Regions from separate parts of the Kinneretia sp. DJ1R-11 genome, predicted to be linked through region 1. Evidence: predicted binding sites of a transcription regulator. Region 1 holds the regulator's gene; each other region holds the start of a gene.
What was found. The regulator sigma-54, encoded in region 1, starts transcription at its own class of promoters, with help from an activator protein. The targets are predictions, from matches to a motif close to TGGCANGNAANCTGCTTT.

Region 2: the regulator sigma-54 is predicted to act here: its motif matches at 4,785-4,802, upstream of LNV23_RS19675 (PEP-CTERM sorting domain-containing protein).
Region 3: the regulator sigma-54 is predicted to act here: its motif matches at 5,379-5,396, upstream of LNV23_RS18385 (PEP-CTERM sorting domain-containing protein).
Region 4: the regulator sigma-54 is predicted to act here: its motif matches at 5,725-5,742, upstream of LNV23_RS23945 (pilin).

Annotation. Positions count from the first base shown of each region.
Region 1 covers NZ_JAJIRR010000001.1:651,833-659,293, forward strand. The annotation lists gene argS (arginine--tRNA ligase) at 1-396, shown strand, start outside; gene LNV23_RS02695 (SPOR domain-containing protein) at 393-1,121, shown strand; gene LNV23_RS02700 (thiol:disulfide interchange protein DsbA/DsbL) at 1,169-1,861, shown strand; gene LNV23_RS02705 (thiol:disulfide interchange protein DsbA/DsbL) at 1,903-2,571, shown strand; gene lptA (lipopolysaccharide transport periplasmic protein LptA) at 2,697-3,326, shown strand; gene lptB (LPS export ABC transporter ATP-binding protein) at 3,323-4,114, shown strand; gene LNV23_RS02720 (RNA polymerase factor sigma-54) at 4,154-5,683, shown strand; gene LNV23_RS02725 (SGNH/GDSL hydrolase family protein) at 5,871-6,887, shown strand; gene LNV23_RS02730 (THUMP domain-containing class I SAM-dependent RNA methyltransferase) at 6,925-7,461, shown strand, end outside.
Region 2 covers NZ_JAJIRR010000014.1:20,807-28,267, forward strand. The annotation lists gene LNV23_RS19650 (CE1 family esterase) at 1-728, opposite strand, end outside; gene LNV23_RS19655 (tetratricopeptide repeat protein) at 1,047-2,081, shown strand; gene LNV23_RS19660 (hypothetical protein) at 2,099-2,509, shown strand; gene LNV23_RS19665 (sensor histidine kinase) at 2,594-3,688, shown strand; gene LNV23_RS19670 (LytR/AlgR family response regulator transcription factor) at 3,685-4,458, shown strand; gene LNV23_RS19675 (PEP-CTERM sorting domain-containing protein) at 4,861-5,391, shown strand; gene LNV23_RS19680 (DUF3667 domain-containing protein) at 6,051-6,722, shown strand; gene LNV23_RS19685 (GlxA family transcriptional regulator) at 6,813-7,461, opposite strand, start outside.
Region 3 covers NZ_JAJIRR010000012.1:77,763-85,223, reverse strand. The annotation lists gene LNV23_RS18420 (anhydro-N-acetylmuramic acid kinase) at 1-536, shown strand, start outside; gene erpA (iron-sulfur cluster insertion protein ErpA) at 606-980, opposite strand; gene rpsI (30S ribosomal protein S9) at 1,177-1,569, opposite strand; gene rplM (50S ribosomal protein L13) at 1,579-2,007, opposite strand; gene LNV23_RS18400 (GNAT family N-acetyltransferase) at 2,318-3,052, shown strand; gene LNV23_RS18395 (DUF2726 domain-containing protein) at 3,264-4,106, shown strand; gene LNV23_RS18390 (serine/threonine protein kinase) at 4,188-5,261, shown strand; gene LNV23_RS18385 (PEP-CTERM sorting domain-containing protein) at 5,514-6,176, shown strand; gene htpG (molecular chaperone HtpG) at 6,247-7,461, opposite strand, start outside.
Region 4 covers NZ_JAJIRR010000001.1:854,486-861,946, forward strand. The annotation lists gene LNV23_RS03560 (ABC transporter substrate-binding protein) at 1-1,314, shown strand, start outside; gene LNV23_RS03565 (ABC transporter substrate-binding protein) at 1,551-3,347, shown strand; gene LNV23_RS03570 (PglL family O-oligosaccharyltransferase) at 3,369-4,895, opposite strand; gene LNV23_RS23945 (pilin) at 5,246-5,674, opposite strand; gene LNV23_RS03580 (MBL fold metallo-hydrolase) at 5,989-6,780, opposite strand; gene LNV23_RS03585 (DEAD/DEAH box helicase) at 7,182-7,461, shown strand, end outside.

The DNA of each region.
Region 1 (7,461 bases):
TATGCGCACGCCCGCATCTGCTCGGTGATCCGCAACTGGGTGGCCCGCGGCGGTGACGAAAGCGCCCTAGCCCAGGCCGACCTCAGCCTGCTGACGGCGCCCACCGAAGCCGCCCTGATGCTCAAGCTGGCCGAGTACCCGGCCATGCTATCTGGCGCCGCAGCCGGCCTGGCCCCGCATGACGTGGCCTTCTACCTGCGCGACTTGGCGGCCAGCTATCACAGCTACTATGCGGCTGAGCGCGTGTTGGACCAGGCGCCCGAGCTGAGTGCGGCGCGGGTGGCCTTGCTGGCCGCCACGCGCCAGGTGTTGCGCAATGCCCTGGCCGTTCTGGGCGTCAGCGCACCCGAGGTGATGTCCCGCGAAGCAATTCCTGAAGCGACGGAGAAGGCATGAGCACGGCTCAATCTGGCAGCAGCAACAAAAACAAAAGCAAGCAACAACGTGGTGGCTTTGTCCTCGGCTTGATCGTCGGCTTGCTGCTGGGTCTGGCCGTGGCGCTGGGCGTGGCGCTCTACATCGCCAAGGTACCCATCCCCTTCATTGACAAGGTGCCGCAGCGCACGGCCGAGCAGGACGCGGCCGAAGCCCAGCGCAACAAGAACTGGGACCCCAACGCCCCTCTGGCCGGCAAGGCCGGCGTGAAGGCCAGCGGTGTGGTCAGCGGCGCGCCGGCTCCTGCCTCACCTGCGCAGGTCACCGCGCCCGCAGCTGCTACCGCCCCGGTCGCCACGGCACCGGCGGTGGCCCCTCCGGCGGCCAGCGCCTCGGCTGCCCCTGCCAAGACCGCAGAGAAAGCACCTGAGAAAGCCGCTGACAAAGCGGCCGACAAGAAGGCCGAAGCCAAGGCTGCCGCCGCCAGCGCCGCCGCGGCTGCCGCCGACCCCAACCTCTACTTCGTGCAGGCGGGCGCCTATGTGAAGAACGAGGACGCTGAGCAGCAGCGCGCGCGTCTGGCCTTGCTGGGCTTCAGCGCCAAGGTCATGGAGAAAGAACAATCGGGCCGCACCGTCTTCCGTGTGCGCATCGGCCCCATCGACAGCCGCGATGAAGCCGAAGGCCTGCAGCGCAAAATCGAAGCGGCCGGCATCGAAGCCAATCTGGTCGGCGTCAAACGCTGAGTTTTCGCCCCAATACTCGGGGCTGCGGCCCCTTTTTGTCCACCGAGATGAACGAGAAGAAGATGATGAAACGTCGCGAGTTTTCTGCCCTGTTGTCGACTCCTCTGGCTTTGGGCGGCCTGAGCCTGGCCCCGCAGCTGGCCTTGGCACAAACCGACCCCTTTGCCGGCAAGTTCCAGACCTTGGCCCAAGCCCTGCCCGTGGCCGTGCCGGGCAAGATCGAAGTGGTGGAGTTCTTCTGGTACGGCTGCCCGCATTGCTACGCCTTCGAGCCGGTGCTGGCACCCTGGATCAAGCAACTGCCGGCCGACGTCGCCTTCCGCCGCGTCCATGTCGGCTTCAACGCCATGATCAAGCTGCACCAACGCCTGTTCTACGCCCTGGAAGCCTTGGGCAAGGCCGCCGAGCTGCAGGACAAGATCTTCAGTGCCTTCCATGTTGAGCGCCTCGAGCTCAACGACGAGAAGAGCCTCACCGAGTTGGTGGTGCGCCTGGGCGTGGACGGTGCCAAGTTCAAAGACGCCTTCAACGCCTTCGGCGTGGTCACCAAGGCCGGCCAGGGCGCCAAGCTGTCCGAGGCCTACCGCATCGACGGCGTGCCGGCGCTGGGCATTGGGGGCCGCTACCTGACCTCGCCCTCGATTGCCGGCGTCCGCGGCGAAGCCGAGGTGTCCAACGGCCGCCGAGCACTGGCCGTGGCCGATCACCTGATCCAGCTGGCCCGCGCCGCCAAGGCCTGAGGCACGGGCGCCCGATCTCAACACCTGCCCCCTGCGAAGCGATGAAACCGATCTCCCGCCGTGATTTCTCCGTCTGCCTGGCCGCTACAGGCCTGCCGGCCCTGAGCCAGGCTCAAGGCGCTGCGCCGGTCGAAGGCAAGCAGTACCTGCGCCTGGCACAGCCCTTGGCAGCCACGCCGGGCAAGATCGAGGTGTATGAGTTCTTTCTCTACACCTGCCCGCATTGCTTTGCCTTCGACCCGCTGGTGTCGGCCTGGGTCAAGCAATTGCCGGCCGATGTCAGCTTCCGTCGGATCCATGTCGGCGTGGGCGCCATGCACAAGCTGCACCAGCGATTGATGGCGACGCTCGAAACCCTGGGCCGGCTGGCCGATCTGCACGAGGCGGTGTTCAAAGCCATCCATGTCCAACACCTGGACCTCAGCGATGAGAAGGCCATCATCAAATTCGCGGCCAGCCTGGGCCTGGATGAAGCCAAGTTCACTTCCGCTTTCAATGACAAGTTCAACACCCAGAGGCGCATCGATCAGGCTGCCAGTCTGGCCAAGTCTTACGGGGTTGAAACCGTTCCTGCAATCGGCATCGGCGGCCGCTATATGACCAGCCCCAGCCTGGCCGGCGGCCCCGGCAAGAATGCGGTGTCCGGTGGCCAAGCGGCCCTGGCCTTGACCAACCAGCTGATCCAACAGCTGCGCAGCGCTAAGTCCTGAAGCCTGCCCTCAAGCGAAGCGACTCTACGAGCCCGCCGCGGCGGGGCACGTACTAGAATGGCCTGCAAGTTTTGTGCCGCCATCCGTCGGCGTCCATGCCTCCGCCTGCCCGACCCTCCCTGCCCATGAAGCTGTACCCGCGCTCCCTCCTCCTGCCCGGCCTGCTGGCGGCCTTGGTCCTGGGCCTGGCCGCCGGCGCAGCCCAGGCCGAGAAGGCCGACCGCGGCAAGCCGCTCAATATTTCCTCCAAGAACGGCGGCAGCGTCGAGATCGCCAAGCAGCGCACCGAGTTCAACGGTGATGTGGTGCTGAGCAAGGGCAGCTTGGTGCTGCGCGCCGAGAAGCTCGATGTGCGAGAGACCGGCGACGGCTACCACCAGGTTTATGCCAATGGCCAGACCGGCAAACAGGTCAGCTTCCGCCAGGCGCGCGACATCCCGGGCGAGGCCATCGAAGGCCTGGCCGACCAGCTCGAATACGACACCCGCAGCGACACCGTGCGCTTCATCGGCAACGCCGTGGTGCGGCGCCTGCAAGGCACGACCGTGGCCGACGAGGTGACCGGCGCGGTCATCCTGTTCGACAACCGCAGCGAGGTGTTCACCTTGGAAGGCGGCCAGAGTTCGCCCCACCCGAGCGGCCGTGTGCGTGTGGTGATGATGCCGCGAGGCGCCGCCTCGGAACCCGCCGCCACGCCGGCCTCGGGCATCCAGCTCAAGCCGAGCACCAGCCTCAGCCCGCGCAAGACGCCATGAGTGCCGGCCCCCACAACGCGCCGGTGTCGGCGCTGGAATCCGGCGTGCGCAGCCGCCTCGAGGCGGAGGGCCTGGCCAAAAGCTATGGCGTGCGGCGCGTGGTCAAGAACGTGCACCTGGGCGTCAACAGCGGCGAGGTGGTCGGCCTGCTCGGCCCCAACGGCGCCGGCAAGACCACCAGCTTCTACATGATCGTTGGCCTGGTGCGCGCCGATGCCGGCGAGATCCGCATCGACGGCCAGTCGGTCGAGCACCTGCCCATCCACCAGCGCGCCCGCCTGGGGCTGAGCTATCTGCCGCAGGAAGCCTCGATCTTCCGCAAGCTGACGGTGGAACAAAACATCCGTGCCGTGCTGGAACTGCAGCGCGACGAGCAGGGCCGCGCGCTGAAAGAGCCGCGCATCAAGGAACTGCTGGAAGCCCTTCTGCACGACCTGAGCATCGAGAAGCTGCGCGACAGCCCGGCACCGGCGCTCTCGGGCGGTGAACGCCGCCGCGTCGAGATTGCCCGCGCCCTGGCCACCCAGCCGCGCTTCATCCTGTTGGACGAACCCTTTGCCGGCGTGGACCCGATCGCGGTGCTGGAGATCCAGCGCATCATCGGTTTCCTGAAGGCGCGCCAGATCGGCGTGCTGATCACCGACCACAATGTGCGCGAGACCCTGGGCATCTGCGACCGCGCCTACATCATCAGCGAGGGTTCGGTACTGGCCGAGGGCACGCCGGACGAGATCGTCGCCAACGCCGATGTGCGCAAGGTCTATCTCGGCGAACATTTCCGCATGTGATGTGATGGCGAGCCTCCTGACAGCGCCGGGCCTGCGGCCATGAAGCAATCGCTCCAGGTTCGCCTGAGTCAGCATCTGGCGCTGACGCCGCAGCTGCAGCAGTCCATCCGTCTGCTGCAGCTCTCGACCCTGGAGTTGAACCAGGAAGTCGAGCAGATGCTGGCGCAGAACCCGCTGCTCGAAACCGAGGACGACTTCTCCGTCGCCGCGCCCGAACTGCCCGAGCTGCGCCAGGCCAGTGCCGCCGAAGACAGCGGCGCCGAGCGCGAACTGGGCGGCGGCGCCGAGGCCGAGGCCACGCCCGAGCTCAAGGCCGAGGACTTCGGCAACAGCGAGCGAGAGGACTGGGAGAACGGCACCGAAGGTGACGATTTCGACGGCATCCGCGAGCTGCCCAGCAACAGCGGCAGCGGCTCGGGCAGCAACGACGAAGACGGCGAGCGCAGCGAGCAGGAGTCGGCCGAGATCTCCCTGCAAGAACATTTGCAGCAGCAGATGGCGGGCATGAGCTTGAGCGAGTCCGACCAGCTGGCCCTGCGCCTGCTGATCGATTCCCTAAACGAGGACGGCCTGCTGGAAGACAGCCTGGAGTCGATTGCCGAGGCCTTGATCCCCGACGCGGGCGAGGACAGCGCGGCCGAACGCGAGGACCTGCTCGACCACCTGCGCATCGCCCTGAAGTGGCTGCACCATATGGACCCTGCCGGCGTCGGCGCACGCGATCTGCCCGAGTGCCTGGAGCTGCAACTGCGCCAGCTGCCACGCAGCGCGCCGCAGGTGATCGCCATCATGATCTGCAAAAAGCATCTGGAGTTGCTGGCCAAGCGCGACAGCCGCCGCCTGATGCTGCTGACCGGCGCCGACGAGCCCTTGCTGCGCGAAGCCCAGGCCCTGATCGTGGCGCTCGAGCCCAAGCCGGGCCGGCGCTTTGCCCGCGGCCAGGCGCCGGCGGTGATTCCCGATGTGATCGTGCGCAAGGTCGGGCGCGAGCTGCGCGTCATCATTAACCCCGAGGTCGCGCCCAAGCTGCGCATCAACGAGCTCTATGCCAATGCCCTGCGCCAGACGCGCGGCGGCATCAGCAACAGTGCCCTGGGCGGCGCGCTGCAGGAGGCGCGCTGGTTCATCAAGAACATCCAGCAACGCTTCGACACCATCCTGCGCGTCTCCACCGCCATCGTCGAGCGCCAGAAGGGCTTCTTCAGCCACGGCGCCGTCGCCATGAAGCCGCTGGTGCTGCGCGAGATCGCCGACGAGCTCGGCCTGCACGAATCAACCATCTCGCGCGTGACCACGGCCAAGTACATGGCCACGCCTTTCGGCACCTACGAGCTCAAGTACTTCTTCGGCTCGGGTCTTTCCACCGAAGCCGGCGGCGAGGCCTCCAGCACCGCCGTGCGCGAGCTGATCAAGCAATTCATCGCCGCCGAGAACCCGGCCAAGCCCCTGTCCGACAGCGCCCTGGCCAATATGTTGGAAGAACAAGGCATCCAGGTCGCCCGCCGCACCGTCGCCAAGTACCGCGAAGGCATGCATATTGGGACGACGACAATGCGGCGCGTGGTTTGAGGGGGAGTGAACAAGTGAAGGGGTGAGCAGCACCCCACGATTCACGATTCACGATTCACGATTCACCCATTCACCTGTTCACCGGCCCCCAGCCCCAAACGTGCACACGCACGCGAATTTCGAGTGATTCCCAGGCCGCGGTATGCCATCATGCCGCCGACTTGGCCCGTTACTTGAAAGGACTGTCGTGAACGCTACTTCTGCCTCCCAACGCCGCTGGCACAGCATCTCCTCCTCCGCCCTGATGATGACGGCCGGTCTGGCCCTGAGCGTTGCCGCGCAAGCGCAGGCCGTCAGCTCGATCAGCCCCCCCGCTTACAGCCGCATCGTCGCCTTCGGCGACAGCCTCTCGGACAAGGGTAATTTCTATCAAGCCACAGGCGGCACCGTGCCGCAGCCCGGCAACTACTACCAGGGCCGCTTCTCCAACGGGCCGGTCGCCATCGAGCATCTGGCCCAAGGCCTGGGCGTGACCCTGCAGGACTACGCCTGGGGCGGCGCCCAAACCGGCTTGCTCAACGGCGCCGCCGTGGCCGCCGGCGCACCGGCCGCCCTGCAGAACACCGGCATGCTGTCCCAGGTCGGGGCCTTCCAGGCCGGCTTGGGTGGTGGCGCGGCCGACAGCCAGGCCCTGTACTTCCTCTGGGGTGGCGCCAATGACTTCCAGTACCAGGGCTATTCTCAGGCGACCGCACAGACGGCCATCCAGAACCTCAGCAACGCCGTTCAGACGCTGTACGGCCTGGGCGCACGCCACTTCCTGATGCCAGGCCTGCCCGACCTGGGCCAGACCCCGGGCGGCCTCAGCTCCGGTGCCGCCGGTCAGCTGCACCTGCTCTCGCTCGGCTTCAACCAGGGTTTGAACGGCGCGCTGACACAGCTGCGCGCCCTGCCTGGCATCGACATCCGCTATTTCGACACCCTGGGCGCGCAGCAAAACCTGATCGACAACGCCGCCCAGTACGGTCTCAGCAATGTCACCGAGGCTTGCTTCACCGGCTATGTCGGCCAGCCCAATGGCAGCACCTGCAGCAACCCTGACGGTTATATGTTCTGGGACCGCGTCCATCCAACCGCAGTCACCCACAGCGTGCTCGGCCAAGGCATGCTGGCCGCCGTTCCGGAGCCGGAAACCTGGCTGCTGATGGGCCTGGGCCTGGGCCTGGTGGCCGTGCTGGGCTTGAGCCGCCGTCGCCGCGCCTGAGTCCGGCCGAGGCGGCCATTCCTGGGACAATCGGAGGATGGCCGCCAAAGAATCCCCCAAAGACCTGCACCACCTCTTCGTCTCCTGCCCCTCGGGCGTGGAGCGCCTGCTCGACGAAGAGGTGCGGGCCATCCTGCCCAAGACGCATATCGAGGTGCTGCGCGGCGGCATCGCGCTGAAGAGCGATCTTGAAGGCGTGATGAAGCTCAACCTCGAGTGCCGGCTGGCCCAGCGCGTGCTGATCGAGCTGATCTCAGGCGGCTACCGCCACGAAGACGACATCTACGCCCTGGCTCGCCGCATCGATTGGTGCGACTGGATCACGCCGGCCGAGACGATTCGCGTCGACACCGTGGCCCAGCGCTCGCCCCTGCGCAGCCTCAACTTCGCCACCTTGCGCGTGAAGGACGCGATCTGCGATGTACTGCGCGACGCCACCGGCGAGCGGCCCAGCGTCGACACCCGCTTCCCCGACCTGCCGGTGATGCTGCACCTCAGCGAAACCGACGCCACGCTCTACATCGACACCTCGGGCGAACCGCTCTTCAAGCGCGGCTGGCGCGAGGACAAAGGT
Region 2 (7,461 bases), on a different contig from region 1:
GCTGACGCTCGGGATGAAATGATGGGGCCGCCCTTGTAGAACAGGCCCAGCAGACTGATCTCGCCGCCGGCATAGGGCACCAGCGGGTCCTCGCTGCCGTTCATGATCATCACCGAGGTGGCTTCATGCGCCGCCGGCTGGCATTGGAAATTCTCAGCTGCCGGCACATTTGCGACCACGGCGGCCACTGCCTTGTAGCGGCCCGGTTGCTCCAAGGCCAAACGCATCGCCATCGAGCCGCCGTTGGAAACGCCGGCCGCAAACACGCGCGACGGGTCGAGCGCCAGCTCAGCGACCAGTTTGTCGACCAGGGCGGCCAGGTAACCCACATCGTCGCCGCGGACGCCGTTCAAGTCCTTGTCACCGATGCGGCTGCAGTCGTTCCAGTCGGACGCGAAGGCCTTGGGGTAGACAAGGGCAAAGCCATGCCGGTCGGCCAGGCGCTCGAAAGCGTAGCCGGTGCCGACGCGGATCTGGCCCGGGCCTTCGCCTGAGCCATGCATCACCAAGACCAGCGGCGCGCCCTTGGGCAGGTCCTTGGGCACATAGGTCCTGTAGTTGCGCTTCACGCCGGCCACTTCGATAGATCCCTTGGCCAAGCTGCCCGACAGCTGCGGCAGCTCGGGATCAGGCGTGTAGAGGAAGTAGGCGAACAGGCCAGCCAGCACGGCCAGCAGCGCAGTCAGGGCCAGGAAGCCTCGCAGCAGGAAACGCAAAACTCTCTTCATGACAAGGCTTTCTTTGGAACAACGGGGCCGACTGTGCCTGTAGGGCAGGGCCGCAGCCAAGCCATGCCGGATCGGCGGCGCCCTTGCAGGGACGAGCGACGCCCCGTCGCGACCAGCGGCGCCGGCGGCCACCGATCGGCCGGCCGCGCCATTCATCCCCTCACAGCGGGCCTGAAAACCCGCAGCGCGTGGCTCGTCGGAGCGGCTGTTTGGGCGGGCGGGGCGCTCAACACAATGGCCCTGCCTTCTCGAATTCAGCAGCGCAGGCAAGGTCCAAGGCCTGCTGCGTTCAGCCACTCACACCCTCTTTAGTCGACCATGAACACTCAGTTTCTTACAGTGCGCCACAGCTCTTCGATTCACAAAGCCATGCTGGCGCTGGCGCTGGCCGCCTCTATAGGCAGCGCCCAAGCCGCCGTCTTCAAGGATGCGCAGCTGGAGTCGCTGCAAGATGCCGGCAAGTTTGTCGAACTGGAACCAGTGGCGCAGGCCCGTCTGAAGACCAATCCCGCCGATGCCGAGGCCAGCGCGGCTTTGTCCTTGGCCTTGAGCTTCAGCGACGCCGGCGACGGCAAGCGCCTCGAGGCCGGCGCCAAGCAGGCCAAGCTGTGCGTTGAGCAGCACCCGAACATGGCGGTGTGCCACCTGGCCTCGGCGCAGAACCTCGGCTTGCAGATGCTCAGCATGGGCATGGCCAAGGCCATGCGCAATGTGGGTAGCTTGAAAGAGTCCTGGATCCGCACGCTGGAGTTGGACCCCAGCAGCTTCACGGCCCGGGTTCAATTGGCCAAGCTCTATCTGACCGTGCCGGGCATGATGGGCGGCAGCGTGTCCAAGGCCAAGGAGTTGGAGGCCACCGTGCGCAGCAGCCAGCCCGAAACGGCGCGCATCATCCGCGTCCATATGGCCGCCGAAGACAAGAAATGGGCCGAGATGGAGAGCGAGTTGCTGGGCGTCAAGCCGAGCAAGGATGGCGCCATGCTGGACGAGGTGCGCGAGGCCACCATGCAGTTGGCGCGGGTCTATTTGAAGGACAACAAGGATTTGGCCAAGGCCAAGAGTCTGTATGAAGGCCTGCTCCGCGATCAGCCGAGCAAAGCCAGTGGCAGCTATGGCCTGAGCCGGGTCTACGCCGCGCAGGCTCAAACCGACGAGGCGATTCGCTACCTGGAGCGGGCCAAAACCCTGAGTGGCGCCGATGAGTACCCGATCGATCACCGCCTCGGTGATGCCTATCTGGCCAAGGGCGACAAGGCGCAGGCCAAGGCAGCTTATGAGCGTTTCATTGCCAACAAGCGGGCCAACCCGGCCAATGTCGAAGACGCTCGCAAGAGCCTGGCCAAGCTCGGCTGAAGCTGAAGGAAATACAAATGAGCGATCAAGACGTCCCCCTCTGGCGCCTGAATCTGTTGCGCGCCTTCTACTTGCTGATCACGGTCGGTCTGGCCAGCAGCTGGGGGCCGAGCCTCTTGCAGCACAGCGATCTGTGGGCGCAGCGCAGGGGTGAGTTGGGCGCGATGCTGATCGGCCTGGCCATCCTCTGTGTCTGGGGCTTGCGCTACCCCTTGCAGATGTTGCCGCTGCTGATTTTCGAACTGCTCTGGAAGAGCATCTGGCTGCTGCTCATTGCGTACCCGCTGTGGCTGGGTGGGGCGATGACGCCGAATGTGCAGGAATCGGCCTTCGCCTGCCTGATGGGCCTGGTGCTGACGCCGCTGGTGCTGCCCTGGCGCTATATCGCGCATCACTACTTTCGCAAGCCGGCGCAGCGCTGGCGCTGATCGCTGGCACTGATCACTGGCACTGACGGCCGCGCGCCATTGCCGCTCAAGTCTTTCAGCCATTCACTCGAGTATTCTGCCGTGATGTCACCCACCACCCCCTTCGAAGCAGCGCCGCTGTCGCCGGCCTTCCATTGGCGGGCGCTGTTCGGCTGGCGGCGCGTGCGCACCGTCATCATCATCTGCACCCTACTGGTTCTTCTGCTCAACCTCACATACGCGAGCTTCAGCTTTCGTTTGCCGATGCGGGTGTTCGGCACCGGCTTGGTTGTGCTGCTGGCTTTCGGTCTGACTGAGCAATGGCCACGCCGGTTGCCGGAGTGGCTGGCGCGCTGGGCGCTGCAGGTGGTGGCAGTCGGCTTGGTGGTGCCGGTCACGGTGTTTCTCTTTTACAAACTCGGCACCGACGCGGGCGCACCGGATTTCTGGAAGGAGGAGAAGCGCCTCTTTGGCTTCATGCTGATGAGCCTCTCTGGCATGCTGGTGGCACCTTGGACCGCGCTGACCGCCCTCTTGCGCCAACGGGAGGCAAAAGTGGAAGAACAAGCCAACGACTTCGAGTTGGAGCGCAGCGAGCTTGCCCGCCAGGCCCTCGACGCTCGCATGCGACTGCTCACCGCTCAAGCGCAACCGCATTTTTTGTTCAATACCCTGGCCAATGTTCAGGCCCTGGTGGAAGCCGGTTCGCCGCGCGCCCCGCAGTTGCTGCAAAGCCTAACGGACTATTTACGGGCCGCCGTGCCACGCCTTGACGGCTCGGCCAACACCCTGGGCCAGGAACTGGAGCTGGTGCGGGCCTATCTGGAGCTGATGCAGATGCGCATGCCGGACCGGCTGGCCTTTGCGCTGCACATCGGCCCGGGTGTGCATCTGCTGCGCTGCCCGCCAATGACCTTGTTGACCCTGGTGGAGAACGCCGTGCAGCATGGCATCGACCCCAGCGAGGAGGGCGGCCGCATCGACGTGCATGCCGAGCTGCTGCAAAGCGGCCGTTGTCGCCTGCGCGTGGTCGATACCGGCATGGGCTTGCAAGCCACCGGCGGCGGCTTGGGCACCGGCCTGGCGGCGCTGCGCGAACGCCTGCTCTGGGCCTATGGAGGTAGCGCCAGCCTGGAACTGCGAGAGGTGGCGCCGCATGGGGTGGAAGTGACCATCGAATTCAGCGAGCCCAAGCCATGATTCCGACCGCCCTGATCGCCGACGACGAACCGCTCCTGCGTGAAATCCTGGAGGCGCGCCTGGCCGCGGTCTGGCCGGAGCTGCAAATCGTCGCGCAGGCCCGCAATGGCCGGCAGGCGATCGAATTGTTCGAGCAGCATCAACCCACGATCTGCTTTCTGGATGTGCACATGCCGGGCTTGAGTGGTGTGGAAGTGGCCCGCCAGATCGGCAAACGCGCGCACCTGGTCTTCGTCACCGCTTTTGACCAATATGCCTTGGAAGCCTTTCAGCATGGCGTGCTCGACTATCTGGTCAAGCCGGTCACCGCAGCTCGCCTGAGCGAAACGGTGGAGCGCCTGAAGGCGCGCCTGCAGCAGGCCCAGCCGGCCGTGCATTCGGAGACCTTGCTGGCGCAGCTGGCCGAGCGTCTCAAACTCGACCACAAGCCCGAGACGCTGCGCTGGGTGCGCGCCAGTGTCGGCCCCTCGCTGCGCATGATCCCGGTCGACGACATCGACTACCTGAAGAGCGACAGCAAATACACCTTGGTCGCCTACCGCGACGAAGGGCAGGTGGCCGAGGCTTTGATCCGCATGCCGCTCAAGGACTTGCTCCCACAGCTCGACCCGCAGCAATTCGCCCAGGTGCACCGCTCGGTGGTGGTCAATCTGCGCTCGATCCGCCGCGTCACCCGCGGTGACAACGAGACGGCCGACATCGAGCTGAAGGGGCGCAGCGAACGCCTACCGGTGAGCCGCAGCTATCTTGCGCTGTTCAAGGAAATGTAGGGCGAGTCAGCCAGGCCAGCCGGACGCCGGCGCTGCTGCCATTCCTGTTTCAAGCTTCAGTCACCGGCGGCTCCGTGCCCATTGCGGGCATTCGCTTGTCATCGGCGCTATCGCCCATTTGGCAGCTTTCTGTCATTGCCCCCCGATGCCCTGCCGCCGGCATTCATGCCAAAGCACCAGACCTTATGTGCCGGGGCGTACCGACTGGCAAAACAGGAATGGCAACACAAAAATCGCCGGATTTCTTTACACAAGGCAACCCAAGGGGAAACCAGACTGCAAACTAAGTTGTTGACTCTAAATATATTTTAGTAAGTTCATGTAGCTGGCATGAGTTTTGCTTTTTGGCGACGGGATCACCCCATCTCTACCTCAACCAGTTTTCAGGGAGCATCTGCAATCATGTTCAAGAGTTTCATCGCCCGATCCGCTGGCCTGCTGGCCGCCCTGTGCCTGGCCACCGGCAGCCAAGCCGCCCCGGTCACCAAGAACTTCAATTTCCTGTCGGCCCAATTCACCTTGAAGGCCGAACTGCAGTATGACGACGCCAAATCGACCCCGTTCGGCGACACGAGCGCCTACACACTGACGATCCACGAGTTCACCACCACCCTGAGCAACTTCACCTTGCCCACGTTGAAGGTCGCGGTGACGCCTTGGTACGACTACTTTGTTTTCAGTGGCGGCGCTACCCAAGGGCTGGACGCCAACACGGATGATGTTTTTTTCAATGCTGATGGGTGGCAGAAAAGGGGGTACTACACCTTCAGCCAGCCCAATGTTACTTGGACGAGCATGTCGTCCCTGAGTTTCAACAATGACCCGTATGTGCCGCCCACACCGACGCCCGGAACCGTGCCCGAACCGAGCAGCCTGGCCCTGGTGGCCCTGGCCGGCCTGGGCCTGGTGGGTGCACGCCGCCGCCGGGCTTGAAGCTCGCTTGAATGGGCGGGCCGCGCCCGCCCTCGACGCCGCTGCCGGTTTTCCGCCAGCGGCATTTTTGTTTATTGTTGCTGCGGAAGCGTGCCGGCTGCGCCGGCACTATGCACCTGGTGAAGGTGCCACTGGAGTTCAAGCCACCGCTTACCGCACCATGAGGCCGGACGCAAAAGTCAGGCAGTTTTCCGGGGCGGAGCCTTGTGGATGTGCATGCTGCCGTGCCCTCAAGTGGCCTGATCTCCGCCCAAACGAAGGGCTGCTTCGGGTGCTGAGATAACTCACATTCTCGGCGGATATTTTGCCCGGTTTGACTGGCAGCCTGCTAATACCAGCGAACTCGCCCTCAAGTGCATTCAATAGCCGCGCAGAACAGCTCCTCTTGAGCCGCGGCGACATGCAGTTCTTGCTTGACAACCCAGCTCATCCTCGAGGCTTAAGTTCTGGCGTTCAGCAGAATGTGGATGCTATGGTTCGGCCTGCCGAGAATGCTCCGGCAGCCGACCCGGACTTGACTCATGCCTGACGACGCCTCAAACGGCTCAACATCGACCGAGAGTCTTCCGCCTTGCCGCTCCTGCGCAACGCCGCTCCAAGGGCCGTTCTGCCATGCATGCGGCATCAAGGCGCCGCGTCTGCCTTTCAGCTTGCCTTGTATGTGGCAAGACTTTACCGAGCGAGTGCTGCATGTTGAGAAGAGTTTCAAGCGCACGTTTGGGGCCATGTGTTGGCAGCCGGGCCTGGTGTTCAAGGCTTTCTTGCAAGGCCAGCGCCTCCGCTACACGCATCCCTTGCCTTTTTTGGTGGCGATCGCCACGCTCAGCGTCTTGCTGAGCCATCTTTACAGCGATGTGTACCTCGAAGCCTATCGGGCCGCCTTGTTGCAGCAGGTCCGGGCCAGCCTGTCTCCGGCTCGCGCCGCCCTTTTCGCGCAGCTCAATTTGTGGCTCAGCTTGTCCATGCCTTATTGGATGCTGGTCTTCACACTGCCTTCGGCCGGCTTGATGCGCCTGTTTTTCCCGCGGCGTGGGTTCACCGTCGCCGAGGCTTGGGCCGTGGGCCTGTACGGATCTGCCATGGCCTTGTTCATCGATTTTCTGGTCAATGGGCTGGGCCAGTGGGCTCAGATTCCCACGGCAGAGCTGCGCTTCATTTCCGACTTCTTGTTGTTGCTCATTTCCGTCGCGTATTACCTGGTCTGGCTTGGCTTCAGGCCCTGGACGCTGCTGCGTGTGGTGGCGGCCTGCCTGATGGGTTTTGTGCTGATGGATCAAGTGCAGAAGATGAGCATTTATCAAATCGCTGCTTGGCTGCCCGGCGTCCATTGAGCGGGCGGGCAAATCGGTTCCGATCAGCTCGAAACCGGACCCGCAGCGATCTGCAGCTGTTCAAGGAAATGTAGGGCGAGCCCAGCTGGTTCAGTGCTGCGGCCTGGCACTCGCCGCCGCACGCGCCAGCCGTGTGCGGCGCAGCTGCTGGTCTGAGCTGAAGCCGGCCGCCAGGGCCGCATCGCTGGGGCTGGCGCCGCGGGCCAGGGCTTGCTCGGCGCGCTCGAGCCGTATGGTTTGCAGATAGCTCAGTGGGCTGATGCCGGCGTGTTCGGCGAACAAACGGCTCAGGTGGCGCGGTGTCACGTGGGCGCGCGCCGCCATGGCGTCCAGGCTCCAGTCCTGCGCGGGCTCGGCGCAGATGGCGTCTTGCACTCGGTGCAGGGCCGCATGCAGATGGTGGCGGTGTGCCAGCAGGGGCGAGAGTTCGGGGTCTTTGCTGCTGCGGCGCAGGTAGACCACCATGGTCTGGGCCACGCTGGCGGCCAGGGCTTCACCGCAGTGTTGGGCGATCAGGTGCAGGCTGAGGTCGATGCCGGCGGTGATGCCGGCGCTGCTGGCGATTTGCTCCTCGGGGCCGTCGAGCACGAAGACGCGGTTGTCCACCACCTGGGCCTCAGGTGCCAGCTGGCGCAGCTCGTCGAGCATTTCATGGTGGCTGGTGCAGCGCACGCCGCGCCCCAGCAGGCCGGCGCGCGCCGCCAGCAAGGTGCCCGAGCAGATGCAGACCAGGCGCCCG
Region 3 (7,461 bases), on a different contig from region 1:
ACTGCCTGATGGATGCCTGGATCAGCGAGCAGCGCGGACTGGACTACGACGCCGATGGCGCCTGGGCCGCTCAGGGCCAGGTCTTGCCTGAGCTGCTACAGACTTTGCTGGCCGAGCCATTCTTTGCCAAGCCACCGCCGCGCAGCACCGGGCGCGACCTGTTTCACCGCGCTTGGCTGCAGCATCACCTGACTGGCTTGGTGACCACCCCTCGAGCCGAGGATGTGCAAGCGACCTTGCTGGAACTGAGCGCGCGGGCCGTCGCTGACAGCCTTCGTGGTCAGAAGCAAGTCTTGAACCGCCTGCTGGTCTGCGGCGGCGGGGCACTGAACAGCCAACTGATGCGGCGCCTGCAAGCACTGTTGCCCGAGTCCGAGGTGGCGAGCAGCGACGTGGCCGGCCTGCCAGTCATGCAGGTCGAGGCCGCCGCCTTCGCATGGCTGGCCATGCGCTTTGTGCGCGGCCTGCCTGGCAATCTATCGGCCGTCACCGGTGCAGCCGGGCCGCGTATTCTGGGCGCGCTGCACCCCGCCTGAAGACAGGCAAGCGCCCATGAAAAAGCCGCCTCAAGGGCGGCTTTCTTACGCAGCGCGCGTGAGCGTCGGTCAGACCGAGAAGCTCGAGCCGCAGCCGCAGGTGGTGGTCGCGTTCGGGTTCTTGATCACGAACTGCGCACCTTGCAGATCTTCCTTGTAGTCGATCTCGGCGCCGGCCAGGTACTGCAAGCTCATGGCGTCGATCAAGAGCGTCACGCCGTTCTTGTTCATCTGGGTGTCGTCTTCGTTGACGGCTTCATCGAAGGTGAAACCGTACTGGAAGCCCGAGCAGCCACCGCCTTGCACAAACACGCGCAGCTTCAGCTCGGGGTTGCCTTCTTCGGCCACCAGATCGCGCACCTTGTCGGCCGCGCTGTCGGTGAAGACCAGCGGCACGGGCATCTCGTCGGCACCGATGGCGGGATTTTCAAGCACTGCGCTCATGTGTATTCCTGATGTTGGCGTTATGCCGGCATTGTCCATGCAAATGCAGGCGAGAACGCCCACCTTGCGGCAAGACCCCATGCCAGGTGCTGGCAATACCGAGACCGAACCGGGGCCTACAAACAAACAAGGCCGCTGAAAAGCGGCCCTGAGTGGCGGTGAGCGGTCCGTGAAGACCACCCACCAGGAAGATCGATCAGCGCTTGCTGAACTGCTTCCGACGACGCGCGCCGTGCAGGCCGACCTTCTTACGCTCGACTTCACGCGCATCACGCGTGACGAAGCCAGCGCGGCTCAGTTCGGACTTCAGAGTCGCGTCATAGTCGATCAGAGCGCGGGTGATGCCGTGGCGCAGAGCACCGGCTTGACCCGACTCACCGCCACCGTGGACGTTGACCTTGATGTCGAAGGTCTCGCCATGGTTCGTCAACAGCAGAGGCTGCTTGGCGATCATGATCGAGGTTTGACGGCCGAAATAATCGCCGATGGCCTTGCCATTGACGACGATCTGGCCCGTGCCCTTCTTGATGAAGACACGTGCGACCGACGACTTGCGGCGGCCTGTACCGTAGTTCCAGTTTCCGATCATCACCGCTCCTTAGATTTCGAGAGGCTTAGGCTGCTGAGCGGCATGCGGGTGGGTGTCACCGGCATAGACCTTCAGCTTCTTCACCATGGCGTAGCCCAGAGGACCCTTGGGCAGCATGCCCTTGACAGCCTTTTCCAGGGCGCGGCCCGGGTGCTTGGCTTGCATGTCCTTGAACTTGGTGGCGTAGATGCCGCCCGGGAAACCCGAGTGACGGTAGTACACCTTGTCATTGGCCTTATTGCCAGTGACGCGCAGCTTTTCTGCGTTGATGATGACGATGAAATCGCCGGTGTCCACGTGAGGCGTGTAAATGGCCTTGTGCTTGCCGCGCAAACGGAGTGCCACTTCGCTGGCAACACGTCCGAGCACCTTGTCGGTGGCGTCAATCACAAACCACTCGTGCGTCACTTCTGCCGGCTTGGCGCTGAAGGTCTTCATGAGTTTCTTTCGAATGCCCGGCAGAATCTCTGCCCGGCGGTCGGATGGCTGATTCATACCCACACCCGCCGCATTCGGTGCCGCTTATCGGGACAAGGCCTGCGCATCGGTTTGCACCGCTCGCCGCCCCATCTCGCGACCTCTCACACAAGGCGCATGGGTTTCTTCCCCACAGCCAAATCAGGGGAAGCCCGCGAGTGTAGCAGGAACTCATCTGATTTGGAAAGGAAGATCGGCCGCTCAAGGCGCAACGCCGTATCAGATGACGGGTTACCATCCGGGTTATTACGTACGGCCCCAGGGTCCCACCATGAAGCCCGATGTTGAAAGCAGCGCCAAGGATCTGAAGACCGCACCGGCCGCCGAAGAAGCGTCGGCCTGGAACCCGGTGGCGGCCTTCCGACGCATGTCCAACTGGGTGCCGATTCGCTCGTTGGCGCGCCGCCACCGCCACCGCATTGCCCAGCACCTGCTGACCCTGGCAGAGCGCGACCGCTATTTGCGTTTCGGCTACCCGGCTGCCGACGAGCAGATCAGCCGCTACGCCATGTCCCTGGATTTCGAACGTGACGAAGTGCTGGGCATCTTCAACCGACGCCTTGAATTGGTCGCCATGGCCCACCTCGCCTACGCGCCGCGGCCGCAGCGCGCAGGCAAGGCCGCGATGGCCGAATTCGGTGTTTCGGTGCTGGGGCAAGTGCGCGGTCGCGGCTTTGGTGCTCGCCTCTTCGAATGTGCGGCCCTGCATGCACGCAACCGCGGCATCGACACCTTGTTCATTCACGCTTTGAGCGAAAACGCGGCCATGCTCAAGATCGCCCGCAATGCCGGCGCCACAGTCGAACGCGACGGCTCCGAATCGGAAGCTTGGCTGCGCCTGCCTCCCGACACCGTGTCTTCGCATGTGGATGAAGCGATCGAGCGCCATCTGGCCGAACTCGACTTCCAGTTCAAGCGCCATGTCCGCGTCATCGGCGACATCATTGACGGCGTGGCCGAGGTCAAGTCCAAGCTCGGCGAGGCAGGCAAGAGCGCCAAGCTCTGAACTCGGCCGCAGCGCCCTTCATATCTAGCCCGTCGCAGGAAGCAAAAGAAAGCTAAAAACTCGGCGTGCTTTCAGTCTCGACCACCCCGGATTCAGGTACCCCCGGAACCAGGGGATACACCCAGTTACATGTCATGGTCTTGCGCTACATTCGGGTAATAAGCACCTGAACACAGGCGCAAATTCAAACCCAAATGGGCTGTCGAGGGCCATGCAAAGCACCATTCCGTGGATCATCGCGATCGCCTCGGGCTTCGGCCTGCTGGCCGTAGCGCTCTTGTGGGTGCTGAGGCGCTCCGCCCCTCCGACCAAGCCCTTGCCGACCGAATGGTCGCTGACTGCTCGCCCGGTGTTCAGCAGCGATGAGCGGCGCGTCTATCGCCTGCTCAAGGAAGCCCTGCCCCACCACGTGATCCTGTCCAAGTTGCCGCTGGTGCGTTTTTGCCAGCCGACCGAGGCCCAGGAAGTACGCTACTGGTTCGACCTACTGGGCGCCATCAACGTCACCTTTGCGATTTGCAGCCCCAACGGCCGCGTGCTCGCTGCCGTGGATCTGGACAGCGAACGCGGCATCTCCGGCCGAGGCCTGCAGATCAAGCAATCGGTGCTGGGCGCCTGCCGCGTGCGCTATCTGCGCTGCGCCATCGACAATCTGCCCAGCGCGGCAGAGTTGCAGTTGCTGGTGCCCTTCAGCAACAGCAATTCGCGTGGCCCACAAGCAGCACCCATGCCGGGCAGTGTCTCGCCCTCGCGCCCCGGCTTGCAGGGCGGCACGGCGCGTCGCCCCAGCCGCAAAGGCTTGTGGCAGGACTCGGCCGTCTTCCACGACTCCTTCTTTGCCCCGGACAGCCGCTTCGACAACAACGGCATGGTGGACACCCCACCGCGCCACAGCCCCGCGCAAGGGCACCGCAGCGGCGGAAGCGCATTCCAGAATTCCGTCCCTTTCGGCGAGCCCCTGAACGCCGACGCGCAGTATCCGGACGAAGCCCCCAACGACATCGTCGGCCACGTGGTCGACTCGCCGCGCTACGGCGGCCGCCTGCCACGCTGAAGCCGGCCCCTCTCACCCGCCCAAGCGATACTGCGGCGCTGGACCGAACAAGGTCCGGCGCCGTTTTTCTTTCTCCCGCCCATGAACCCAGATCTGGATCGCAGCTTCGGCTCCCTGACCCCCGAATTCATGCTGGACGCGCTGGATGCCGCCGGCTTGTACGGCGATGGCCGCATGCTGCAGCTGAACTCCTACGAGAACCGGGTGCTGCAACTGCATCTGGAGGACGGCCGCATTGCCGTGGCCAAGTTCTACCGGCCGGGCCGCTGGAGCGACGCGCAAATTCTGGAGGAACACCAGTTCGCTCGCGAACTGGCCGAGGCCGAGGTGCCGGTGGCCGCGCCCTGGGCACTGCAGGACGTCAAGGCGCAGCTGCAACTGGCGGGCGAGCCGCCCACCTTGGCCCATTTCGGCGACCAGCGCTTTGCCGTCACGCCGCGCCAGGGCGGGCGCGCACCTGAGCTGGAAGACCCAGAGGTGCTGCGCTGGATCGGCCGTCTGCTGGCCCGGCTGCACACGGTGGGCCGCCAGCGCCCATTCGAGCATCGCCTGCGCTGGGCCGGCGCTGAACCAGGCCGCATGGCACGTGATCTGCTCGTAGCGCTGGACTGCGTGCCCATCGAAGTCTTTCCCGCTTGGGATGCCATGGTGCAAGCCTGCCTGAGCCGCATCCAGACCACCTTCGACAACATCCCTGACTTGGAACTGCTGCGCCTGCACGGCGACTGCCACCCCGGCAACATCCTCTGGACACCCGACCACGGCCCCCATTTCGTGGACCTCGACGATGCCGTCACCGGCCCGGCCGTGCAGGACCTGTGGATGCTCTTGTCCGGCGATGAGGTGGCGGCGCGCCAGCAGCTGTCCTGGGTGCTGGAAGGTTATGAGACGGTGGCCGAATTCGACCGCCGCGAGCTGCGCCTGATCGAACCCTTGCGCACCTTGCGCATGATCCACCACAGCGCTTGGCTGGCCAAACGCTGGAACGACCCGGCCTTCCCACTGGCCTTCCCCTGGTTCGGCACGTCCAACTACTGGCACGACCAGGTCGCCAAGCTCGGCGAGCAACTGGAGGCGATGACGCCCAAGGACGAACGGCCGGTGGATGACTTCCGCGACGAGGGCGATGTGCAGTTCGACGAGGGTTTTCGCTAGGGAACTGCGCCGCACATGGACCACCTGGGATCACGAATTTGTCGGTCAGCTTTACAGATTTCTGCAGCCCGACAAGGTCGCGGCCCTAACTCCTTGATTCATTGAGCTGTATCAAGTTGGCACGGAACTTGTAACGGAATGTTGCCTTCTCCCCATGGAACGGAGGCCGTGTCGAGCCAGCGGCCAGCCGCTGCGCCGAACATGGCGCTGTGCTGTTGGGTTCTGGTCAACACTTCTTTGAATGAGCAATTTATGCAAACCAAAAAACTCTTCAGCGCCCTGACCCTGGCCTTCGTTGGTGGCCTCTTCACCTCTGCCGCACAAGCCGGCGTTGTCTATAGCGAAGGCTTTGACAACGGCTTCAACGGCTGGACCCGCGGCGATGCGTATTGGTCGAATTGCCAAGGCCAAGGCAATTGCGTTGTCGGCTCCGGCGGGCAGAGTGGCGCCTACTTCAACCTGAGCACCCGCACTGGCCCGGAACCCGACCATCGCTTCTTCATCAGCTCCGTCTTCGACATTGCCGCCAACAGCGATTACACGCTCCAGTTCTACGTGCAGGACGACTACGCAGGCTATGCACCCTACAACGTGCCCATCCAGGCGCAGATCAACGGCAGCAATGTCGGTGGCATCGTCAAGGCTGCCACAGGCGGCTGGAACCTGATCAGCTTGAGCTGGAATTCTGGCGCTGCCACAACGGCTCAGATCACACTGAAGAACGAGTACCAGCTGTCGGGCTACTACCAAGGCGGCGGCTGGCTCGACTGGGGCTATGGCAACGACTTTGCTGTCGACTCGATTTCCATGACTGGCGCCGCTCCGGTGTCAAACCAAGTGCCGGAGCCCGCGACGCTGTCGCTGGTGGCCCTGGCCTTGCTGGGCGTTTGCGCTGGCCGTCGCCGCTCGGCTTGAGCACGACTCCATCGCCATGAAAAAGCCCGCCAATTGGCGGGCTTTTTTCTTGCTGCGAGCCGTTGAACAATCAGCCCAGCAGCATGGCGTTGACGCGACGCACATAAGCCGCCGGGTCTTCCAGATGACCGCCTTCGGCCAGAACCGCCTGGTCGAAGATCACCTGGGCCAAATCGTCGAACTGAGCGGCACCGTCCAATTTCTTGATCAGGGCATGCTCGGCATTGATCTCCAGCGTCGGCAGCGAGCTCGGCGCAGCCTGGCCGGCTTGCTTGAGCAAGCGAGCTAGGTGGCCGCTCATATCGCCCTCTTCCACCACGATACAGGCGGGCGAGTCGACCAGACGGGTGGAAACGCGCACGTCCTTGGCGCGCTCCTTCAGCGCTTCTTTCAGACGGTCCAGCAAGGGCTTGAGATCTGCAGCCGCTTCCTCGGCCTTCTTCTTCTCGTCCTCGTCCTGCAGCTTGCCCAGGTCGATGGCGCCCTTGGCCACCGATTGCAGCGGCTTGCCTTCGAACTCGAACAGGTGGGAGAGCATCCACTCGTCCACGCGGTCGGTCAGCAATAACACCTCGATGCCCTTCTTGCGGAAGATCTCCAGCTGCGGGCTGTTCTTGGCGGCGCTCAAGCTGTCGGCGGTGATGTAGTAAATCGCATCCTGGTCTTCCTTGGCGCGCTTCAGGTAGTCGACCAGGGACACGCCCTCGTCGGCCTGGGTCGAAGCGAAGCGCAGCAGCTTGGCCAGACGTTCCTGGTTTTGATGGTCTTCGCCGACGCCTTCCTTGAGCACCTGGCCGAAGTCCTTCCAGAAGTCGGCGTACTTGGCGCGATCGGCCGCGTCCTCGCTGTCGGCCAGCGATTCCAGCATGCCCAGCACGCGCTTGGTCGAGCCCTCGCGAATGGCCTTCACATCGCGGCTTTCCTGCAGCAGCTCACGGCTGACGTTGAGCGGCAGGTCGGCCGAGTCGATCACGCCCTTGACGAAGCGCAGGTAGACCGGCATCAGCGCCTCGGCATCGTCCATGATGAAGACGCGCTTGACGTAGAGCTTGACGCCACCGCGCTTGTCGCGGTTCCACAGATCAAACGGCGCCTTCTTGGGGATGTAGAGCAGCTGGGTGTACTCGCTGCGGCCTTCCACGCGGTTGTGGGTATGGGCCAGCGGCGCTTCGGTGTCGTAGCTGATCTGCTTGTAGAACTCCTCGTACTGCTCCTGCGTGACTTCGCTCTTGGAGCGCGACCACAGGGCCGAGGCCTTGTTGACCGACTCCCATTCGTCCTTGAG
Region 4 (7,461 bases), 200 kb from region 1:
CAGCGCCCCATCGAGGGCCTGCAGGCGCTCGACCGCTACACCTTGCAGATCAAGCTGGACCAGGCGCGCCCGCGCCTGCTCGAGCAATTGGCGCGCAGCGACTTGTTTGGCGCGGTCGCCTGGGAAGTGGCCGAGCAGTACGGCCGCGACACCATGGAGCACCCCGTCGGCACAGGCCCCTATCTGCTCAAGGAATGGCGGCGCAGTTCGCGCATGGTGCTGGAGAAGAACCCCGGCTACCGCGAACGTTTCTACGATGCCGAACCCAATGCCGACGATGCCGAGGGCCAGGCCTTGGCCGCCCGCTTCAAGGGCCGGCGCATCCCCATGATCGACCGGGTGGAGATTGCCATCATCGAGGAGAGCCAGCCACGCTGGCTCTCCTTCCTGAACCGCGAGCATGATTTTCTTGAGCGCTTGCCTGCGGACTTTGTGAACGTTGCGATTCCCCATGGCAAGCTGGCCCCGAACCTGGCCAAGCAAGGCATGAAGCTGAGCCGGGTGCTGGCGGCGGACAGCGCCTTCACCTTCTTCAATATGGAAGACCCCACGGTGGGTGGCTACAGCGCCGAGAAGGTGGCGCTGCGGCGTGCGATTTCCCTGTCCATCGATGTCGAAGGCGAGATTCGGCGCGTACGGCGCGGCCAAGCCATCGTGGCCCAGTCCATGGTGCTGCCCCACACCAGTGGCTACTCCGAGACCTTCAAGAGCAGCAACGGCGACTACAGCACCGCGCACGCCAATGCCCTCCTGGACCTGTATGGCTATGTCGACCGCGACGGCGATGGTTGGCGCGACATGCCGGACGGCAGCCCGCTGGAGATTGAGGTGGCCAACCAGCCCGACGCCCTCTCGCGCCAGTACGACGAGCTGTGGCAACGCAACCTCAAGGCCGTTCACATCAAGGTGCGCTTCATGCACGGCAAATGGCCGGAACAGCTGAAGATGGCACGGGCGGGCAAGCTCATGCTCTGGTACCTGGGCACGGTGGCCGCCGCGCCCGACGGCTTGCCGGCGCTGCAGCGCCTGTATGGGCCGCAGACGGGCAACCAGAATCTGGCGCGTTTCAAGAACAGCGAGTTCGACGCCCTCTATGACCGACTGCAGCTGATGCCTGATGGCCCCGAGCGGGAAGCTTTGTTCCTGCAGGCCAAGCGCATTCAGGCGGCCTATATGCCCATGAAGACCCATGTCCATCGCCTGGTCTCCGACATCTCCCAGCCCTGGTTGATCGGCTACCGCCGGCCCCTGTTCCGCTACGACTTCTGGCAGTACCTGGACATCGACACCACACTCCTGCCCGCGGGCCGCTGAGAGGGTGAGAACTTTTTACTGCGCGGCCGCCATACGTCGTTGGCCGAATGCTCGGAATCCTCACGTACATAGCGTACGTTCCGGTTCCTGCGCTCCGCCCGACTCGGCCAGAGGCCGAGTCCTTCGCCAGGCAGATCCAGTCCTCAGGACTGGATCAGTCCGGGCTCAGCCTGGTCTGACTGCCGCTCGCTACAAAATTTCTCACCCTCAGAACCCTCAGAAGAGACTGAACCACGATGCAAAGACGTGAGCTGATGGCCGCCGCCGGCCTGCTGGTGGCCAGCCCTTGGGCCCAAGCCTTGCCCGCAAGCACCGCCACGCCGAAGCGCAAAGTGCTGCGCACCGCCTTCAACTCCGCCGAAGTCGGCTTCGACCCCGCCCAGGTGTCCGACCGCACCTCGGTCGCGGTCAACGCCCATATCTTTGAATCACCGCTGACCTATGACCTGCTGGCGCGGCCGGTGCAGTTGCGGCCGCAGACCGCAGCCGGCCTGCCCGAGGTGTCCGCTGATTTCAAGCGTTTTGTCTTCACCATCCAGCCCGGCATCTTCTTTGCCGATGACCCTGTCTTCAAGGGCCGGCCGCGCGAGCTGGTGGCACAGGACTACGTCTACACGGTCAAACGCTTCTACGACCCGCTGCTCAAGACCGAGCATCTCTACCAGTTCGAGAACGCCAAGATCCTGGGCCTGAGCGAGCTGCGCGAACAGGCCATCCAGCGCAGAACGCCCTTCGACTACGACCGCGAGGTGCCGGGCTTGCGGGCGCTGGACCGCTACCGCTTCGAGGTGCGCCTGGCCGAGCCCGACCCGCGCTTCGTCCACCTGTTCGCCAATGCCGGCTACACCGGCGCCATGGCGCGCGAGGTGGTGGAGGCCTATGCGGCCGATCTGCTGGCCCACCCGGTCGGCACAGGGCCATTCCGGCTGAAGAGCTGGCGGCGCAGCTCGCAGATCGTACTGGAGCGCAACCCGGGCTTTCGCGAGCAGGTCTACGAGCCCGGCGAGGTGCCGCCCGACGCCCAGAGCCAGGCCATTGCCCGCCTGCTGAAAGGGCGGCGCCTGCCCATGCTGGACGAGGTCCAGATCAGCATCATCGTCGAGACGCAACCGCGCTGGCTGGCCTTCAATGGCTGCGAGCTCGACCTGCTGGAGATGCCCACCGAGGTGGCTCCGCTGGCCCTGCCGGGCGGACAGCTGGCACCGAATCTGCGCAAGCGAGGCGTGCAGGTTTTCCGGAGCTATGGTGCCGACATCGGTTTCAGCTTTTTCAATATGGAGGACCCGGTGGTCGGCGGCCTGTCTGCCGAGCGTGTGGCCCTGCGCCGCGCCATCACGCTGGGCTATGACAACGAAGCGGAGATCCGCATCGTCTACAAAGGGCAGGCCGTGCCGGCCCAGTCCATGCTGCCGCCCCTGGTCTATGGTCACGACCCCGCCTTGCACAGCGAGGCCGGCCACCACGACAGGGCGCGCGCTCGCGCCTTGCTGGACCTCTACGGCTACGACAAGCGCGATGCCGAGGGATACCGCCTGCAGCCCGACGGCAGCCGCCTGACCCTGCGCCGCGCCGGCACGGCCGGCAGCTCACGCCAGCGCCTGATCGACGAGCTGTGGAAAAAGCAGATGGACGCACTGGGCCTGCGCATCGAGTTCGAGTCGGCCACCTTTGGCGAGCTGATCAAGAAGGCCCTGGCCAGCCAGCTGATGATCTGGGGCTATGTCTGGGACCTTGGGGCGCCCGATGCAGACTTCCTGCTGGGCATGGGCTACGGCCCCAATGCCGGCCAGAGCAACGACGCCCGCTTCAAGCTCCCCGCCTATGACAAGCTCTATGCCCAGCAGCGACTTCTAGCCGATGGTCCAGAACGTTATGCCATGATGCAGCAGTTGAACCGCCTGCTGCTGAGCTATATGCCCTACCAACCGCAGCTTCATCTGCTACGGGTAGATTTGTGCCAAACCGAGGTCAAGGGCTTCATCCGGCATCCGTTCACGAGGGATGCGTGGCGGTTTGTGGACAGAATTGTTTGATGGACAGGTCTCTTCGCAGACTCAACGGAAGTCTCGATAGCTGTAAGTTTTTGCTGGCGGCTGGCACTGAAACGGCCCAGGGTCGCCCGGCCTGACATTTTGGCAATGCGCCATCCAGGCCTTGACTCGTTCGCTCTTGAACTCCCGAGCTCGCTGTGCCAAATAGCGTGCTTTGTCCATCTGTCCGGTCATGACCAGTGAATTGGCCCACGAGATCAAGATCATGTCGTCGGTCATGACATGTGCCGTTCGTCGGGCAGCATCCAACGCCTCAGGGCCAGGTGGCAACAAGCCCGCAGCGGCATAGTCGGCCTGGAGCGAAAACAAGCGCGACTTCTGCTGAGCGCGCAGCACACGCTGCAGCACAGGCTCACCGTCTGCCGATTCGTTGACGATGGCGACCACCCGCGTGAAATCCGCCAGTGCCGAAAAGCTGATTGCCACAATCAAGAGACCGAGCAATTGCACGGCATGGGTGGCTCGATCCGGACCCTTGGCCATGCTGGTGATCGAACTGCTCCGAACACCATGCCAAGCCAGACCTATTGCAAACGTGGCCGGGAACAGAAAGTAGGCATACCAAAGCTGGAACTCCACCATGGCCTGCGCCAGGATCAGAAGAACCAGCACCAAGGCGCTTCGCTCCAGAAGGCTGCTAGACGGCTGCCCCGAATGGCAGGACTTGAACATCTGCCAGACCCCACGTCCTAGCAGGCAAAGAATCAAACCGCCCAGGGGCCAGCCAAGTTCCACGAGCAGTTGGGCGATCAAGTTGTGGGTGTGATCGAAGGCAGGCAGCGCCCGGTCGGGCAAACTCATCATGGTCCAGGCGAAATTGAACTCCCCCCAACCCACGCCAGTCCAGGGATATTGCTTGAGCAGCTCCCATGCGTTGGCCAGTATCAACAAGCGTTTGGGTGAACCCGCACCCTCAGCCAGCCGCGATTCGGCTCCGAAGGCAGGACCGCCAGCCTGGGACCAGATCGTGAGCAAGGCCCAGCCCAGCAGTAGATACATGGGCAAAAGCATGAGCTGACGGCGAGCCCCCGGGCTCAGTTGGCGGTCGACACAAGCCCAAATCGCCATCGCCAGCAGGCAGGCCTGACCCGAGCGCGAGGCTGTCAGAACAAGGCTGAAACTCAGCACAAACAGCAAGATCGGCAAAGTCCAGCGTGCAGTGAAAAGGCGCCAAGCCCCGCGCTCGCTGAGGTGCACAGCCGCCAAGGAAGCCCAGACCAGCAGACTGGCCAGATGGTTGGGCTGGCGCATATTCCCAACCGCTCGGCCTGCAATGCTGGAGTGTGCAATCCATCCATCATTGGCCCAATCGGGCAGAAAAACCTGGACAAAGGCTACCAAGGCACACATGAAACCCGTCAGTAACAAGGCCCAGCACAGCGCATCAAACCAGGCCTCTCTTTCGTCCCTGCCCATGTTCTGTCCCAGCAGCAAAAGCAGCAGGGCACCAGCCAGAAAGACCTCATAAGACAGCACCAAGGACAATGGCAACCCTGCCCACCACAAGGACAGCCAGGGTGCCAGCAGCAAGAGCAGCAAAGCCCAGGCAGCCGCTCCGCCTTGCCATTGAAGCTGCACGCCTTTCATCGTCAACAAAACCAGACCCCAGGCGGCCAGCGTCAGCAGTTGGTTCAGAGTCGCAGAGCTGGAAACCGGGTTGTATGCCAGCAAGGGCGCAGCCCCGCAAGCCAGGCACAAGGCCAGCCAAGCTGGCGGGGAAAGCGCACTTGTTTTCGACATAGGCGATCAGATGAACTCGGGAGCTCCCGTCCGGGGGCAAACAAAGGACGAGCAGATTGAACATGAAAAAAGCGCCCAAACAAGTGGGCGCTTTTCTTGAATCCGGCGAGCCGATGAATCGACCCACCCGAACTCAGGGCTTACTGCTTGGGCATGTACTTGGTGGCCAAGGTGCCAGTGATCGTAAACTTCATGCCTGCCGAGCTGCAATCACCGGTGTAGACGATGGTCGCACCATCGGCGACATCAGCGAACGCTTTCAAGGCGATCGTGACCGAACCTGCAGTGGCCGAGGCGCCAGCAGCAGTCACCGATTTGGTGTACTTACCCGTGATCGAGGTAGCTGCGGGCAAACCCAGTTTGTCGTTGTCCGCACCGTTCAAGGTGCCGTCGCTGCAAGCCACGCCAAGTGCATTGATTGCTGGCGAGGCAAGATTCATGGGCTCGGATATCTTCGACTTGGTCGTGTAATCTTGGTAAGCCGGCAGCGCCACGGCTGCCAAGATGCCGATGATGGCCACGACGATCATCAGTTCAATCAGTGTGAAACCTTGTTGGACGCGCTTCATGGTGGGTACTCCTGCGAAAAAGTGAACGGGGGGTAGGGACACACCCCCTGAATGCAGGGGTCGTGCCAGGGCTGGCCGAGCCATATCGCGTGAGAAAGCGCACGAATGGCGGCACCTGTCGGGTTTCAACTGACAATTTTTGTCAGCCCCGCCCTCAATCCGGCTGACACAAAGCGCCATGTGACAGTTCTTGTCAGTTCGTCCCAAGGTCGCTCCAGGTCCAGGGCGCCAAATGCAAAACGGCAGCCGGGGGCGGCTGCCGTCGTTTCATCCGGGGCTGGCAGCCTTGATGCTGCCCTTCCCATGCTCTGAGCTCAAGCCAGCGACGCGGCACCCAGCTCCATCACCATCCCAGCCGCCAAGGCGCTGATCCGGTGGCCGCTCGCCAAGGCGGCGACCTCAGCCATCACGGCCCGGCCCTCACCTGGCTTGATATGGGTGATCTGCACCTGCACCGAGCCACTCAGCTGGGCCAGTTCGGCGCCCAGGCGGGCGGGACTCAGATGCCGGCTCAGGTCGGCCAGCTCCTGTTCTTCGTTGCTGAAGGCGGTCTCGATCACCAAGTGGCTGACCTGCAACTGAGCCAGGCGGGCCCAGAGCGCCGGGTTGGGGCCGGTGTCGCCAGTGAAGACCCAGTGACCCTCGGCGCCGGCCACGGCGAAGCCGCAGGCCGGCACGGTGTGGGCGGCGCTGAGCACCTCGATGCGCCGCCCGCCCAAGTCCAGCACTTCGCCCACTTCGAAGGCGTGCAGGCTCAGCACCGGCCGAGCCGCACTGGGCAAGCGAGTGAAATCAGGCCAGATCACTCCATTGAAAATGTGCCGGCGCAGTGCTTCCAGCGTGGCTGGCAGGCCATGGACTTGAATCGGTGGCCGGCCCGCCTCGGCGCGCATGCGCAGCACCGAATCGGCCAACAGCGGAATTGACAGCACATGATCAAGATGGGAATGACTGACCAAGATGTGGTCGATGCGCGCCAGGTCCTCCAGCGCCAGATCGGCCACGCCCGTGCCGGCGTCGATCAGCACATCGTCGTCGAGCAGGAAGGCGGTGGTCTTGTAACCGGACGCAATGGCGCCGGAACAGCCGAGGACGCGAATTTTCATGAGGGGCATCAAAAGGGGCGGATGGCTGTCGCAGCGCCGCTCAGAACCGACGCCATGTGACAAGGCCCTCCAATGTACTGAGCCCCAGCGCCGAAACAAGGGAGCATTACCGGCTTTGTCGGCACAAAGGCGCAGACAGGGGCCGCGCATCAGACCGGCGTGATTTGCAGCACATCGGCCTCGCCGCCAGCGCGCTTGGGAAGCTCTGCATGAATCGGGGCGAGACCATGCAGTGCGGATCGGGATGGGTTGCAAGGTGCAGTTTGAAGCCAATAGCCGTAGCTATTGGCGAGAAGTGCAAGGCCGCAGACCGCCCGAGGCCGCGCTAGCAGGGGCCGGGCTGATTCATGCAGAGCTTCCCTTGGCATACTCCCGCCTCCAAGAGAGAGAAGTGTGCGCCCATGGCCAAGAAACCTGCTCCACCCGAAAGCCCGCCCATCACTTCCCTGACCGGCAAGGCGGCCCTCAGCCGTGAACAGCTGCAGGACATCGTGGCGCAGGCCAGGGCCAGACAGACCGGTGCATCGGAGCCAGCCCCGCGCGGGGCAGCGGCCGAAGGCGGAGAGCCGGACATCAGCCGGGCCGACGAGCAGGCCGTGCTGGACGCCCTGCTGCTCAGCGGCGGCGGGCGCGGCGCGGCCGGCTTGCTGCAATGGCTGCAGGCGGTGGACGCCAGCCGCC